DNA from 2 places in the Pseudomonas sp. Tul2A7 genome. Region 2 is predicted to be linked to the other one. Evidence: riboswitches for the same ligand, from Rfam matches in the RefSeq annotation. Region 2 holds a riboswitch; the other holds the start of a gene.
What was found. Region 2 has a riboswitch for cobalamin ahead of ACOYXJ_RS26495 (ABC transporter substrate-binding protein). Riboswitches for the same ligand answer to the same signal wherever they lie in the genome.
Positions count from the first base shown of each region.

Region 1: another riboswitch for cobalamin. It lies ahead of ACOYXJ_RS25745 (CbtB domain-containing protein); the one in region 2 lies ahead of ACOYXJ_RS26495 (ABC transporter substrate-binding protein).

Region 1 is NZ_CP186499.1:5,780,022-5,788,194, forward strand. It holds gene cobN (cobaltochelatase subunit CobN) at 1-3,084, opposite strand, end outside; gene cobW (cobalamin biosynthesis protein CobW) at 3,088-4,161, opposite strand; cobalamin riboswitch at 4,261-4,472, opposite strand; cobalamin riboswitch at 5,364-5,585, shown strand; gene ACOYXJ_RS25745 (CbtB domain-containing protein) at 5,710-5,907, shown strand; gene ACOYXJ_RS25750 (CbtA family protein) at 5,919-6,620, shown strand; gene ACOYXJ_RS25755 (cobalamin biosynthesis protein) at 6,617-7,030, shown strand; gene cobM (precorrin-4 C(11)-methyltransferase) at 7,112-7,858, shown strand; gene nfuA (Fe-S biogenesis protein NfuA) at 8,003-8,173, opposite strand, start outside.
Region 2 is NZ_CP186499.1:5,958,498-5,966,670, forward strand. It holds gene map (type I methionyl aminopeptidase) at 1-562, opposite strand, end outside; gene ACOYXJ_RS26485 (ParD-like family protein) at 559-786, opposite strand; gene ACOYXJ_RS26490 (Ppx/GppA phosphatase family protein) at 1,186-2,121, shown strand; cobalamin riboswitch at 2,164-2,357, shown strand; gene ACOYXJ_RS26495 (ABC transporter substrate-binding protein) at 2,503-3,516, shown strand; gene ACOYXJ_RS26500 (FecCD family ABC transporter permease) at 3,525-4,529, shown strand; gene ACOYXJ_RS26505 (ABC transporter ATP-binding protein) at 4,526-5,290, shown strand; gene ACOYXJ_RS26510 (GNAT family N-acetyltransferase) at 5,229-5,780, opposite strand; gene metE (5-methyltetrahydropteroyltriglutamate--homocysteine S-methyltransferase) at 5,988-8,173, opposite strand, start outside.

The sequences.
Region 1 (8,173 bases), 180 kb from region 2:
TTCGGCCCGAACTTTCGCCGCCAGCGGATTGAGATCATCCGGCTCGTCCAGCGCTGCCACTGCTTGCACCGCCGCGTCGAACAGGCGGATCAAATTGGCAAACGCATCGCGGAAAAATCCGGAAACTCGCAGCGTGACATCGACGCGCGGGCGGTCGAGCAGGCTCAGCGGCAGAATCTCGAAATCATCGACACGCTGACTGCCAGTGGCCCACACCGGCCGCACGCCCATCAACGCCATCGCCTGAGCGATGTCGTCACCGCCGGTGCGCATGGTTGCGGTGCCCCAGACCGATAAACCGAGCTGGCGCAGGTGATCGCCGTGGTCTTGCAGGTGTCGCTCAAGAATCAACGTCGCTGACTGGAAACCGATGCGCCACGCGGTGGTGGTCGGCAGGTTGCGTACGTCGACCGAGTAGAAATTGCGGCCGGTCGGTAACACGTCGAGGCGACCACGGCTGGGCGCGCCGCTCGGGCCGGCGGGGACGAAGCGACCACTGAGGGCGTCGAGCAGGCCGCGCATTTCGGCGGGGCCGCAAGCGTCCAGGCGTGGGGCGACGACTTCGCGCAGATTCTCGATGATTGCGCCGACTTCAGCCCAACGCGGTCCTTGTAGGAGTGAGCCTGCTCGCGATGGCGGTGTATCAGGCAAATCTGTATCGAATGACACTCCGCTATCGCGAGCAGGCTCACTCCTACAAGGGGATTGCAGCGTCTGGAAAATCAGTTCAGTGGCGAACAGTTCGAGGCGTTCGCGGGTGTCGCCGGCAGTGCGCCAGACTTCGTCGCTTTGCGATTGCAGCTCTGTCGGGCGTGGGCCTGTCCATGGGTCGGCCAACGCGCAGTCGAGTGGATCGAAACCGAGTTCGAACGCTTTGGCGAGTGCTCGCAATAGGCTTGATTGCGCGCCTTTGCCGTCGCCTCGTGGAATACGCAGAAGCGCCAACAACGTGTCAATACGCAAACGACCGGTCGGCGACTCGCCAAAAATGTGCAGCCCGTCGCGAATCTGCGATTCCTTCAAATCACACAAATACGTATCGAGACGCGGCAACCAGATCGCCGCATCGGAATCACTGTCCAGAGCGGCATCGAGTTGCAGTTCGCGGTCGATCTGCGTTTCGCGCACCAGTTGCAGAATGTCGCGCTGCAACTCACGGGCGCGGCGTGGATCGAGCAGTTGCGCTTCGTAATACTCGTCGGCCAGCAGCTCCAGATTGCGCAGCGGGCCGTAGGTTTCGGCACGGGTCAGCGGTGGCATCAGGTGGTCGATGATTACCGCTTGGGTGCGTCGTTTGGCCTGCGCGCCCTCACCCGGGTCGTTGACGATAAACGGGTAGATATTCGGCAGCGGCCCGAGCAGTGCATCCGGCCAGCAGTTCTCCGAAAGCCCGACGCCTTTGCCCGGCAGCCATTCGAGGTTGCCGTGCTTGCCGACGTGAATCACGCCGTGCGCGCCGTAGGTGTTGCGCAACCAGAAATAGAACGCCAGATAAGCGTGCGGCGGGACCAGATCCGGGTCGTGATAGACCGCACTCGGATCGACCAGATAACCGCGTGCAGGCTGGATGCCGACGAAGGTCAGGCCGAAGCGAATGCCGGCGATCATCATGCGCCCGTCGCGGCACATCGGATCGTTTTCTGGCGTACCCCAGCGTTCTATCACGGCGCTGCGATTGGCCTCAGGCAGCGCGTTGAACATCGTCAGGTAAGCGTCCATCGCCAGGCTTTGCTGGCACGGGCGCAGATCAATCGTGTCGAGATCGTTGCTGACGCCACCGAGCAATTGCTGGATCAACTCGGTGCCGCTGAACGGCAGTTCGGCCGTGATCGGATAGCCCTCGGCTTGCAATGCCCGCAGGATGTTCAGCGCCGCCGCCGGGGTGTCGAGACCGACGCCGTTACCAATGCGCCCATCGCGAGTCGGGTAGTTGGCGAGAATCAACGCGATGCGTTTTTCGCCATTCGACACCCGCGCCAGATCGATCCAGCGCCTTGCCAGTTCAGCGACAAAATCCATGCGCTCGGGTTGCGCGCGATAGCAGACCACATCGGACTGACTGCGCTCGCTGCGCCAGGCCAGATCCTTGAAGCTGATCGGTCGGCTGATGATGCGCCCGTCGAGTTCCGGCAAGGCAATGTGCATGGCCAGATCACGTGGGCCGAGGCCCTGCTCGCTGTCGCGCCAACCGGGCTCGTTGTCTTGCGCGCAAATCGCTTGAATCACCGGAATATTGCGGCGAAACGGCCGCAAGTGCGGCGCTTCCGGGCTGGACTGGGCGAACCCGGTGGTGTTAAGAATCACCCCCGCCTCCACTTCGTCCAGCCAATCCTCGACCACCGTCAGGCAGCCGGGCTCTTTCAGACTGGCCACGGCGATCGGCAGCGGATTCAGCCCTGCCGCCTGCAAGCGCTGGCAGAAAACATCGATGAACGCGGTGTTCGCCGCTTGCAAATGCGAGCGGTAAAACAACACCGCCGCGACCGGGTTCTCGGGCAGCCATTCGGCTTGCCAGTCACTCAATGCGGCGGTGGTTTTTTGTGGATGGTAAATCGCCGTGCGCGGCAGGGTTTGCGGTTCGTCCCAAGCGTAATCACGGGCGAGCCAACGGTTGGCCAGGCAGCGGAAGAAATCCAGCGCATTGCCAAGACCGCCCTGACGCAAGAACTGCCAGAGCCGGTCGCGATCCTCGGCGTTGACGGTGCTCAAGTCGCTGAGCTCCGGATCGGGACGGTCATCGCCCGGTACCAGAATCACCTGCACACCACGCTCGGACAACTCGATCAGACGCTCGACACCGTAACGCCAATAGGCGATGCCGCCGTGCAGCGAGATCAGGATCACCTTGGCGTGGCGCAGCACTTCGTCGACGTACAGATCGACCGAAGCGTGATTCTGCACCTGCATCGGATTGGCCAGACGCAGGCTCGGGTAATCTTCCGGCAACTGCTGCGCCGCTTCGGCGAGCAGCGCCAGGCTGGAGTCGCCGCTGCACAGGATCACCAGCTCGGCGGGGGTTTGGCCAAGGTCGGCAATGTTGTCATCCGAGACGAAACCGCCGGGCTGTGTCCTGAGCAGGTGCATGGCTTAAACGCTGAGCGCAGCGCGCAGTTGCGCTTCGAGTTGGGCGGCGTCGAGTTGCTGGCCGATCAATACCAGACGGGTAACGCGCGCTTCATCGGCGCCCCACTGACGGTCGAAATGCTTGTCGAAACGCGTGCCCACGCCCTGGATCAACAGGCGCATCGGCTTGTTTGGAATGGCGGCGAAACCTTTGACACGGAGGATGCCGTGCTTGACCACCAGTTGCGTCAGCGCGTCGAGCAGCAGGCTTTCGTCGGCTTGCGGCAGTTCGATGGAGATTGAATCGAAAGCGTCGTGATCGTGGTCATCGTGATCGTCATCGCCTTCACCATGGTGGTGATCGTGATGACTGTGACGGCTGTCGATGTGTTCTTCGGAACCGGCGCCGAGGCCGATCAGCACATCCAGCGGCAGACGGCCGTTGCTGGCTTCGATGATTTTCACCGCCGGTGGCAGCTCTTCGGCGACTTCAGCGCGCACGCGAGCGAGATCTTCCGGGCTGGTCTGGTCGGCCTTGTTGAGGATGACGAGGTCGGCGCTGGCCAGTTGGTCGGCGAACAGTTCGTGCAGCGGCGATTCGTGATCGAGGTTCGGGTCGAGTTTGCGCTGCGCATCGACTTGATCCGGGAATGCGGCGAAGGTGCCAGCGGCCACGGCCGGGCTGTCGACCACGGTGATCACTGCGTCAACGGTGCAGGCGCTGCGGATTTCCGGCCACTGGAAGGCTTGCACCAGCGGTTTTGGCAGGGCCAGGCCCGAGGTTTCGATGAGGATGTGGTCGAGATCGCCGCGACGGGCGACCAGTTCGCGCATCACCGGGAAGAATTCTTCCTGAACGGTGCAGCACAGGCAGCCGTTGGCCAGTTCGTAAACGCGGCCGGTGGCTTCTTCTTCGGTGCAGCCGATGGTGCATTGCTTGAGGATTTCACCGTCGATGCCCAACTCGCCGAACTCGTTGACAATCACCGCGATGCGCCGGCCCTGCGCGTTGTCGAGCATGTGCCGCAGCAATGTGGTTTTGCCCGAGCCGAGGAAGCCGGTGACGATGGTGACGGGGAGTTTGGCCAGTGTTTTCATCGGTATGCCCTTTGGCAAGCGGCGGGCATACGGGACGAGAACCGGCAACGCGCGTGCGCGCCGGAAGCGTTCGCCACCGGATCACCCCGCCCGGTTGTAGTGAGAAACTGTGACGAGGCAGGTCTCCTGGCTGACGGTGTTCAGGCGCTGGGCCTGGCGTTGGCTGCGCCTTCCCGCTGGCTCATCGATTGAGCTGGCAGTGGCGTGGCAGCGAACATCACCGTTCACAGTTGCGGGGGCAGCCGCGGCATTGACCGCGTTCCCTTCTTAGCTTCGGCGTGGGCCGAAGAACCTCGAAGGCGCAAGGCTACGCATGGTGTGGTTTTGGGTCAATGTTTGGATTGGGGGTATATCCGTTGCTGCGGGTGCGGCCGCTGACGGTTTCGCTCTTACAGCGAGTCACCTTTTCCAAACGCCGAAAAGGTAACCCAAAAGGCTTTGCCCCGGCGTACGGCACTTCGCTGAGGCTCAGTGTTCCCTCGCTACGGTGTCCATCCGGGGGCATCGCCTACGGTTTGCTTCGCTGCACCTCCTCTCGATGTATGCGGCTACGCCGCACGGCGCTGCGCGCCTACCCCCGGATGAACACCTTCGCTCGGCCTGCCGAAGGGGCAAAAAAGCCAGATCAAAAGCCAGATCAAGAGCCAAAGCCAGATCAAGAGCCCCTCACCCTAGCCCTCTCCCGGAGGGAGAGGGGACTGACCGAGTGGTTTGGGAGATGTACGCCGACGTGCGATACCGCGTCGAACGCGCATTTTGAAAAGCCCAAAAATCGGCTCCCTCTCCCTCGGGAGAGGGCTGGGGTGAGGGGCAGCAACAACGCAAATCAACAGCCGAACACCCGCGCTCTTCACCACTCAATAGGCCGAGTGGCAGCTCGCCTGCTTTTGATCTTGGAGCCCATCGGCAGGCTGAGTGGAGGGATTGATCCGGGGGTGGGAGCGCAGCGACCGTTTGGCGCAGCCAAACACAGCGAGAGGAGGTGCAGCGAAGCAAACCGGAGACGCTGCGCCCGGATCGATCCCGGAGCGAAGGAACCCCGAGCTTTAGCGAGCGGGCCGAACGTCAGGGCGAAGACCTTTTGGTTACTTTTGGGGCGTTTGCCAAAAGTGACCCGCCGTAAGGGCGGAACCGTAATCAGCCACACCCGCAGCAACGGATATACACCCACAAAATTGACTAAAATCCCCAACCCATGCTCTCCTACACAACTTGTTACGGGTGCCCTTCACAGGGTGAAACGGGAAACCGGTGAATCATGTGCTTTACTCAAGCCCATGTCAGTCCGGTGCTGCCCCCGCAACGGTAAGCGAGCGAAGCGTCAAAACCACTGTGTCAGCAAGGCATGGGAAGGTGACGCTTGCAGGTCGGCCTGACGCCAACCCCTCGTGAGCCCGGAGACCGGCCCGCAACACACAGCCCGCACCTTGTGCGTCGCTGAACATAACAAACCCGCGGTGGGCGGGCGCTGTTCGAACCTCTGCGAGCCCGACCCGCAGGGGTTTTCATGCGCTCGATTCACCCACTGACATTCCAGAGGGAAGCGCCATGTCGATCATCAGCAGCACCGGCAGCAACACGGACAAAATTTCCAGCACCGCCACCCTGAGTCAACGCCTGAGCGCCGCGATCTTTGCGTCGATCCTCGGCGCCAGCCTGGTCTACTTCGCCGGTTTCTCGCACATCGAAGCGGTGCACAACGCCGCCCACGATACCCGCCACAGCGCCGCGTTCCCGTGCCACTGAGACCTGCCGACATGATCAAGCGTATTGCGCAAACCGCAGGTTTCACCGGTCTGCTGGCCGCCCTGCTCCTCACCCTGCTGCAAAGCTTCTGGGTCTCGCCGCTGATTCTTCAGGCAGAGACCTTCGAAAAAGCCGAACCCGTGGCTGAAGTTCACGAACACGCCGCCGGCGCCGCTGCGCACACCCACGATGCCGAGGCCTGGGAGCCGGAAAACGGCTGGCAGCGCGTAGTCTCGACCACTGGCGGTAATCTGGTCGTAGCCGTCGGTTTCGCCCTGATGCTCGCCGGCCTCTACACCCTGCGCGCACCGACCAAAACCTCGCAAGGCCTGCTCTGGGGCCTGGCCGGTTACGCCACTTTCGTCCTCGCGCCGACCCTGGGCCTGCCGCCTGAGTTGCCGGGCACAGCCGCTGCGGATCTGGCCTCGCGTCAGATGTGGTGGATCGGCACGGCCGCTTCGACTGCGGTCGGGCTGTCGTTGATCGCGTTCAGCCGTCACTGGCTGATGAAGATCCTCGGCGTGGCGATTCTTGCCGTACCGCACGTGATCGGCGCACCGCAGCCGCAAGTGCATTCGATGCTCGCTCCCGAGGCATTGGAAGCCCAGTTCAAAATCGCTTCGCAGTTGACCAACGTAGCGTTCTGGCTGGCCCTGGGCCTGATCAGCGCCTGGTTGTTCCGCCGCAAAAGCGCTGGCCAATACCACGCATGACCCATGACCGCGCAGCGCCGACCTTCGTGGTCGGTCTGGGCTGCCAGCGCGGCTGCCCTGCCAGCACGCTGCGCGCGTTACTCGACCAAGCCCTACAGGCACATCGCATTGAACTTCAAACGGTCAAGGCATTGGCCAGCATCGACCTGAAGCGCGACGAGCCAGGCCTGCAAGAACTTGCCGCTCAGTTGGCTTTGCCCTTGCTGTACTTCAGCAGTGAGGAACTGGCCAGTTATCAGCAACGACTCAGCCACCATTCGCAAATCGCCTACGAACGAACCGGCTGCTATGGCGTTGCCGAAAGCGCTGCGCTGGCCCTCGCCGAACAGTTGATTCAGGCTCCGGCAAAACTGCTGATTTCCCGGCAAAAATACGCTCAGGCAACGTTGGCATTGGCCGGCGCGGCGTAAAATCCCGATAATCCCCGCCATTGATCATGAGCGTTGTTCATCTGCAACGCGGTCGTGCCCTTTTTTACTCAGGATTCAACGATGACCGTCTACTTCATCGGCGCCGGCCCCGGCGACCCGGAATTGATCACTGTCAAAGGCCAGCGGCTGATCCGCAGTTGCCCGGTGATTATCTACGCAGGCTCGTTGGTGCCGGCGGCAGTGCTCGACGGCCATCAAGCCGAAACGGTGGTCAACAGCGCTGAATTGCATCTGGAACAGATCATCGAACTGATCAAAACCGCGCATGCCAAGGGCCACGATGTGGCGCGGGTGCATTCCGGTGATCCGAGCCTGTATGGCGCGATTGGTGAGCAGATTCGTTATCTGCGTGAGTTGAATATCCCGTTCGAAATCATCCCGGGAGTGACGGCAACGGCAGCCTGTGCCGCGTTGCTCGGAGCGGAACTGACCCTGCCGGATGTTTCACAAAGTGTGATTCTGACCCGCTATGCCGATAAAACCGCCATGCCGGCAGGCGAAGAACTCGGCAGTCTGGCGCAGCACGGCGCGACCATGGCGATTCATCTGGGGGTCAATCATCTGGAGAAGATTCTGGCGGAACTGCTGCCGCATTACGGCGCCGACTGCCCGATTGCGGTGATTCACCGGGCGACGTGGCCGGATCAGGACTGGGTGGTCGGGACGCTGGCAGATATTGCTGAAAAGGTTGAGGCCAAGGGGTTTCGGCGTACGGCGTTGATTCTGGTGGGTCGCGTTTTGGGCAGTGAGGTGTTTAGCGAATCATCGTTGTATCGCGCCGGGCATGCTCACCTCTATCGCCCATGAAGGCCCCTTCGCGAGCAGGCTCGCTCCCACATTTGGAATGCGATCAAATGTGGGAGCGAGCCTGCTCGCGAATGCATTCCTGAATGTCACCCATAAAAAAACGGCGCTCACGGGGCGCCGTTTTTCATGTCCGCAGCGAACACCTTAGTAGTAGGCGTTTTCTTTCTGCGTGTGGTCGGTCACGTCGCGAACGCCCTTCAGTTCAGGGATGCGCTCGAGCAAGGTGCGCTCAATGCCTTCCTTCAGGGTTACGTCCGCCTGGCCGCAGCCCTGGCAACCGCCTCCGAACTGCAGAACGGCGATGCCGTCTTCAAC
Region 2 (8,173 bases):
CGTAATGCAGAATCTGCGGCTCATCGTGATAGACCTTGCCGATCCCGTGCCCGCAGTACTCGCGCACTACGCTGAAGCCTTCTTTCTCCGCCAGCGTCTGGATCGCATGGCCGATATCGCCTAGCGTTGCGCCCGGTTTCACCACACGAATACCCGCGCACATCGCCTCGTAAGTGGTCTTGATCAGATGCTGCGCTTCAGGCGTCGCCTCACCGACCACGTACATGCGGCTGGTATCACCGAACCAGCCGTCCTTGATCACCGCGATGTCGAGGTTGACGATGTCGCCATCCTTCAACGGCGTGCCCGACGGAATGCCGTGGCAGACCACATCGTTGACCGAAGCGCAGACGGTTTTCGGAAAGCCGTGATAACCGACGTTGGCCGGCACGGCTTTCTGCACGTTGACGATGTAGTCGTTACACAGTTGATCGAGCTGATCAGTGGTGACGCCGGCCTTAACGTGCGGCACCAGCATCGCCAGTACTTCAGCGGCGAGTTTGCCGGCAGCGCGTGATTGGGCGATGTCGGCCGGGGTGTTGATCTTGATCTGGTTTCTCATGCGCTGACGGCTTCCTGAGTCAGTTGTTGCAGATCCAGCCCGCCGTTCTGTTCGGCGCGGATCAGCAAGCGGCAAATGGCGCTGTGGTCGAGGTTGGGGTGCAGTTCGGCGAGCATGCCGATACGCATCCAGTGCTCGGCCTGCGCGTTGATCGAGCGGCTGAGGGCGTTGCTGGAGATACGCAGGTTCTCGTGCATGTCCTCTGAAATCTTTACGATGCCCATATATGAATCCGATACGATGTGTATATGGATCGTATATTAGCCAAGCCCCCACCAAAATTGCAAACACACAGGCTGATCGTTCCCACGCTCCGCGTAGGAAGGCAGCCCGTGACGCTCCGCGTCACTGGACGCGGAGCGTCCCTAGAGGCATTCCTACGCGGAGCGTCGGAACGATCAACAGCCAAATCGCGGGCAAAAAAAAGCTGCCAAAACTGGCAGCAAAAACTTTAAGAACACGCGATGTATTGGCCTCAGCATAGACGCCGGATAATGACAGTGTCATGACAGCCACACATTCACTGAACCGCCCCTGCCCCGTCATCAGGATGTCATCAAGATCACGGCAGAATCCTCGCAAACCGTCTTGAGCCTCGCGACGGATGCTCTGCAAGGATTCCCATGAAAGACGACGCCTCGCTGTTTGCCGCCATCGACCTGGGCTCGAATGCCTTTCGCCTGATGATCGGCCAGTCGGTGCGCAGTCGAAAGGGCTTGCAGATCCAGGAAGTGAAAACCCTGCGTGAACCGGTGCGCCTTGCCGAAGGTTTTGACGGTGGTGCGCTGGATGCGTTGGCACTGGATCGCGGCTGGCAGGCATTGGCGCGGTTCGGCAAGAAGCTGCGCGGCTTCGAGGCCGGCCGAGTCCGTGCGGTGGCGACCAGTGCGGTGCGTGAGGCGAACAACGCGCAACTGTTTCTGGCCAGTGCCGAGCGGCATCTGGGCTTTCCCATCGACGTCATTTGCGGCCATGAAGAAGCGCGTCTGGTCTATGCCGGCGTGACCCACGCCTTGCCAAGCGCTGAAGACCTGCGCCTGGTGGTCGACATCGGCGGCGGCTCAACCGAGCTGATCCTCGGCCAAGGCTCACAACCGTTACTCACCGAAAGCATCGCCATCGGCAGCGGCACCTTGAGCACGCGCTTCTTTCGCGGCGGTGACGTGTCTGCCGGCGCGCTACAGGAGGCCGAACGCTTCGCCATCCTGCAGTTTGAAAAGGTTGCCCGGCGCTATCGTGCGCAGGGCTGGCAGCAGACCATCGGCTCTTCCGGCACCGCACGCATGCTGGCCAAAGTGCTCAAGGCCAATCGCCTCAACGACTTCGGCCAGGACGGCATCACCTACGGTGGCCTGCTGCGCCTGTCGCTGCTGCTGTTGAAGGTGAACAACGTGCAACAGCTCAAGCTTGCCGGCCTGCAACCACACCGCCAGAGCATTCTACCCGGCGGTCTGGTGTTGATGCTGGCGGCGTTCAAAGTGTTCGGCATTGCGCAAATGCTGCCCTCCGAACCGGGCCTGCGTTTAGGCGTGTTGCACGGTTTGATGAGCCAGCACTGATCCTCGCCACGGCAGATTCGTCTCCCCTTCAGCGGCTCGATCGACTACCATGCCGCCGTCGGTTCCCGAAGGGGACTAATAGGGAATCCGAGGTGCTTGCACAGCATTGATCGGAACTGCCCCCGCAACTGTAGGTGCCGAGCCTGCTCCACGACTGCCACTGGGTGAACCCCGGGAAGGCCGGAGCCAGGCGATGACGCATCAGTCAGGAGACCTGCCGGCACAGTGATTACTAACCGGCGGGGTGTCCGGGAAGGACATCGTGCCGTGTACTTCTTCTTTTGATGACCGGCCTTGCGCAGTTTCCCTGACCGCGTTCGATGGTGTGTTTCCGATCCGTACCCGCCTCGCTCCCCGTACGGTTCCCTTGGAGACTGCCCCATGCTGCTGCCCCGCATCGCCACCCTCATCACCGGCCTGACCCTTGGCGCCATGGCGCAGGCGGCACCGACGTTCTATCCGCTGACGATCGAAAACTGCGGCAGCACCCTGACCTTCCAGCACGCACCGACGCGCACCGTGACCATCGGCCAGGCCGGCACGGAAATGCTCTACGCCATGGGCCTGAGCGATAAAGTCGTCGGCACGTCACTGTGGTTCAACAATGTGCTGACGAAGTACAAAGCGCAGGACGACAAGATCCAGCGCCTGGCCGACAACGAGCCAAGTTTCGAATCGGTGATCGGCAAGCGCCCGGAACTGGTCGCCGTGGAGCTGGAATGGATGGTCGGCCCGCAAGGCGCGGTCGGCACCCGTGAGCAGTTTCATGAGCTGAAGATCCCGACCTACCTGCTGCCCTCCGATTGCGAGGCCAAGGACAACCTCGTCGGCGCCGATGGCACGCGGCTGGCACCGTTTCGCATCGATTCTATTTACAAGAGCGTGAGCCAACTGGCGCAGATCTTCGATGTTCAGGAGCGTGGTCAGCAACTCAATGATCAACTCAAGGCCAGCCTCGCCAAGTCGGTTGCCACCGCCCAAGGTAAACAACTGAAGGACGCCAGCGCGCTGGTGTGGTTCTCCAGCGCCGAAATGGATATCGAGCCATTCGTGGCCGGGCACAAAGGCATTCCCGATTTCATGCTCGACACCCTCGGCGTGCGCAACGTCGTGCAGTCCGATGAAGAGTGGCCAACAGTCGGTTGGGAAACCATCGCCAAAGCCAATCCGACCTTCCTCGTCATCGCGCGTATGGATCGCCGACGCTTCCCCGCTGACGACTATGAAAAGAAACTCGCCTTTCTGCGCAGCGACCCGGTGACACGCAACATGGACGCGGTGAAACACAACCGCATCATCATTCTTGACGCCATGGCCATGCAGGCGAGCCTGCGCATGTTCGACGGCATCGAGCAACTGGCCACAGCCATCAACGGCTATGACCTGTCGCAATGAGTGCCAGCCTGATCCGTACGTTGCTGGCCCTGGCGACACTGTTGATTGCAGTGATTGCCGGCGTGGCCATTGGTGAAACCTCGATTGAACCGGGCGTGGTGGTGCAAGTGCTGGCCAACAAGCTGTGGGGCGCCGGGCATGTGCTCGACCCTATCGATGAAGGCATCGTCTGGAACTATCGCCTGACCCGCGCACTGGTCGCGGCGGCGTGCGGTGCCGGGTTGGCCACGTGCGGAGTGATTTTGCAGTCGCTGCTGCGTAACCCTTTGGCCGATCCGTATCTGCTGGGGATTTCTGCCGGGGCTTCGACCGGTGCGGTGATGGTGGCGTTGCTCGGTGTTGGCGCCGGGCTCATCTCGCTGTCAGTCGGAGCTTTCGCCGGCGCAGTCACGGCGTTCGTGCTGGTGATTGTACTGGCGCGGGTCAGCGGTTCGGCCAGCGGCACCGGGCAGATCATTCTTGCGGGGATCGCCGGTTCGCAGTTATTCAATGCGCTGACGGCGTTTCTGATTACCCGTTCGGCCAGCTCCGAGCAGGCACGCGGGATCATGTTCTGGCTGTTGGGCAATCTCGGTGGCGTGCGCTGGCCGTCGGTGTGGCTGGCGGTGCCGGTGGCCGTGTTGGGGTTGGTCGTGTGCCTGTGGCATCGGCGGGCGTTGGATGCGTTTACCTTTGGCGCGGATTCGGCGGCATCCCTCGGCATTCCGGTGCGACGTGTGCAGATTCTATTGATTGGCTGCGCGGCGCTGGTGACGGCGGTGATGGTGTCGATTGTCGGTTCGATCGGTTTTGTCGGCCTGGTGATTCCCCACGCTGCGCGCCTGTTGCTTGGCACCGGGCATGCACGACTGCTGCCGGCCAGTGCGTTGGGCGGCGCGGTGTTTTTGATTGCTGCTGACGTGCTGTCGCGCACGCTGATCAAGGGTCAGGTGATTCCGGTCGGGGTGATTACCGCGCTGGTCGGTGCGCCGGTGTTTGCCTTGATTCTGGTTGGCCGCAGGTCCGCACGATGAACAGTGTTCTGAGTTGTTCCAGGTTGACGTTCAAGGTGCGCGGCGCCGAGTTGCTCAATGGTGTCAGCCTTGAGGTTCAGCGCGGCGAGACACTGGGCATCGTCGGGCCGAATGGCTCGGGTAAATCCACCCTGTTGAAGTTGCTGGCCGGGCTGCGTGAACCGAGCGCTGGCGAGGTCCTGCTTGAAGGTCAGCGCTTGAGCAAAATGGCCCGGCGCAGCATTGCGCAAAAACTCGCGGTCGTTGAACAACAGGCCGACACCGATGACGGCATTCGCGTGTTCGACGCTGTGGCGCTGGGGCGCACACCTTGGCTGTCGGCGCTGCAACCGTGGTCGGCAGCGGACGACGCCATTGTCCAGCAGGCGCTCACCGACGTTGATGCGATGCACCTGCGTACACGCCTGTGGCGCAGCCTGTCGGGTGGTGAGCAACAGCGGGTTCACATCGCTCGGGCCTTGGCGCAGCGACCGCAGATTCTGTTGCTCGACGAGCCGGCCAACCACCTCGATATTCAGCATCAACTGACCATTCTCAATGTGGTGCAGGCGCTGACGGTAACCACGCTGATCGCGCTGCATGATCTTAATCAGGCGTTGAAATGCGATCGTCTGGCGGTGCTGGAGCGCGGGCGATTGGTGGCGTTGGGCGCGCCGCTGGAGGTGCTGACACCGCAGCGGTTACAGGACACTTTCGGGGTCAGGGCGCATTACCTGACGGACCCGTTTGATGGGGCGCAGATTCTTCGATTTCACTCATGACGTTGTGCATGTGTGTTGTCTGCCATACCGGGTCAGCGTCGACATCGATGATCTCGAAACCCTGCCGCTGCCAGAACTCGATGGCCCCCGGCAGAAACGGATGGGTGTGCAGGTAGATCACCTCTACTCCGTCGGCGAGTGCCAGGTCTTTGAGTGATCGATAAATCGCACCGGCCAACCCGGAACGCCGCTGCGATGGCAGGACAAACAGACGGACGATTTCCACCACTTTAAGGTTCGGATAGGGCAAGTTCGGGAAGCGCCCGTCGTAAGGGAGATAGCCGATGGAGGCAACAATCTGCCCTTCGTGGCGAGCAATCAGAAAGCGCCCTGCCCCACGCAAATAAACCTCGGTGAACCGCGCCAGATCATCAGGCATACCGGTCGCGCTGAGCTTGGGGAAAAGCTCGGCACGGGCCTTTAAGACAAAATCGAGAACTTCAGGAATGTCTGCGTCAGACACTGCCTGGATAACGGGTTGATCACTCATGTAGCGGCAAACACCTGGGATGCGGCTGGACACATTAACAATTGCGGGTCACTCGAGGCCATCCAAAATCGCCTGACTTACGCAAAACCCTGTGGGAGCGAGCCTGCTCGCGAAGGCGGCAGATCATCCAACATTGATGTTGACTGACAAGACGCTTTCGCGAGCAGGCTCGCTCCCACAGGTTTTGTGTTTCATGCAGCCAGAGCGTTACGCCAATTCTTTGCGCAGCTGCCGTGCGGCGGTGACCATATGCACCAGCGCCGCTTCGGTCTCCGGCCAGCCACGGGTTTTCAAGCCGCAGTCCGGGTTGACCCACAGCCGCTCGGCCGGAATCCGCTTGGCCGCCTTGCGCAGCAGATTCGCCATTTCCGAAGCATCCGGGATGCGTGGCGAGTGGATGTCGTAGACGCCCGGGCCAATTTCGTTCGGATAGGCGAAGGCTTCGAAGGCATCCAGCAGCTCCATGTCCGAACGCGAGGTTTCGATGGTGATCACGTCGGCATCCATCGCCGCGATGGACTCGATCACATCATTGAACTCGCTGTAGCACATGTGCGTGTGGATCTGCGTTTCGTCGCTCACACCCGAGGCGCACAAGCGGAATACTTCCGTCGCCCAGTCCAGATAATGCTGCCACTGCGCCTGGCGCAACGGCAGACCTTCACGGAACGCGGCTTCGTCGATCTGCACGATCTTGATGCCAGCGGCTTCCAGATCCACCACTTCGTCGCGAATCGCCAGCGCCAGTTGCCGCGCCTGCACTTCACGGCTCACGTCCTCACGGGGGAACGACCACATCAGCATGGTCACCGGGCCGGTCAGCATGCCTTTCATGACCTTATCGGTCAGCCCTTGGGCGTAGCGAATCCACTCGACGGTCATGGCTTTCGGACGGCTGAGGTCGCCGAAGATCACCGCCGGTTTCACGCAGCGCGAACCGTAGCTTTGCACCCAGCCAAAACGGCTGAACACGTAGCCATCGAGTTGCTCGGCGAAGTACTCGACCATGTCGTTGCGCTCAGCTTCACCGTGCACCAGCACATCGAGGCCCAGACGCTCCTGGATTTCCACCGCGTGGCGGATTTCGCTGTGCATGGCTTCGGTGTACTCGGCTTCGGTCAGCTTGCCTTGTTTGAACGACTGGCGAGCGAGACGGATCGACGCGGTTTGCGGAAACGAACCGATTGTCGTGGTCGGGAACAGCGGCAGATCGAGTCCGGCGCGTTGCTTGGCAATACGCTGGGCGAACAGCGATTGACGCTGGCTGTCCTTGGCCGTAATCGCGGCGACACGGGCCTGAACGGCCGGTTTGTGAATGCGCGGCGACGCCGCGCGGGCAGCCTGCACCGAACGGCTTTCGGTCAGCGCGCGCAGCACTTTCGGCGCTTCAGGTTCATTGACCGCTTGCGCCAGCACCGCGACTTCTTTGCACTTCTGCACAGCGAAAGCCAGCCAGCTTTTCAACTCGGCATCCAGTTTGTCTTCACGAGCCAGATCCACCGGGCTGTGCAGCAACGAGCAGGACGGCGCGACCCACAGGCGCTCACCCAGACGCTCATGGGCATGCTGCAACGTCGCCAGCGCGTTTTCCAGATCGCAGCGCCAGACGTTACGCCCATTGACCACGCCCAGGGACAACACTTTGTAGGCCGGCAGACGATCGAGAATGGTCGGGTACTGTTCCGGTGCGCGCACCAGATCGATGTGCAAACCGTCGACCGGCAGGTTCGCCGCCAGACCGAGGTTTTCTTCCAGGCCACCGAAGTAAGTAGCCAACAGTTTCTTCAACGGATCACGCTGGATCTGGTTATAGGCACGCTCGAAAGCGTTCTTCCATTCCTGCGGCAGGTCGAGCACCAGAATCGGTTCGTCGATCTGCACCCACTCGACGCCTTGAGCAGCGAGACGCGCGAAGATCTGGCCGTACAGCGGCAGCAAACGATCAAGCAATTCCAGCTTGTCGAACTCGGCACCTTTGGCCTTGCCCAGCCACAGATACGTCAGCGGGCCGATGATCACCGGTTTGACGTTATGGCCCAGTGCGCGCGCTTCTTCGACTTCTTCGAACAACTGCTCCCAACCCAGCTGGAACTGTTGATCCGCACTGAATTCCGGGACGAGGTAGTGGTAGTTGGTGTCGAACCACTTGGTCATCTCTTGGGCGTGCGCACCGCCGCAACAACTGTCGCTGACGCCACGGGCCATGGCGAACAGGGTCTGCAGAGTGGCTTTGCCGTCGTGTGGACGGAAGCGTTCCGGGATCACACCGAACATCAGCGAGTGGGTCAGAACCTGGTCGTACCAGGCGAAATCGCCGACCGGCAGCAGTTCGATGCCGGCGTTTTTCTGCAAGTCCCAATGGGCCTTGCGCAGCTCGCGACCGACGTCACGCA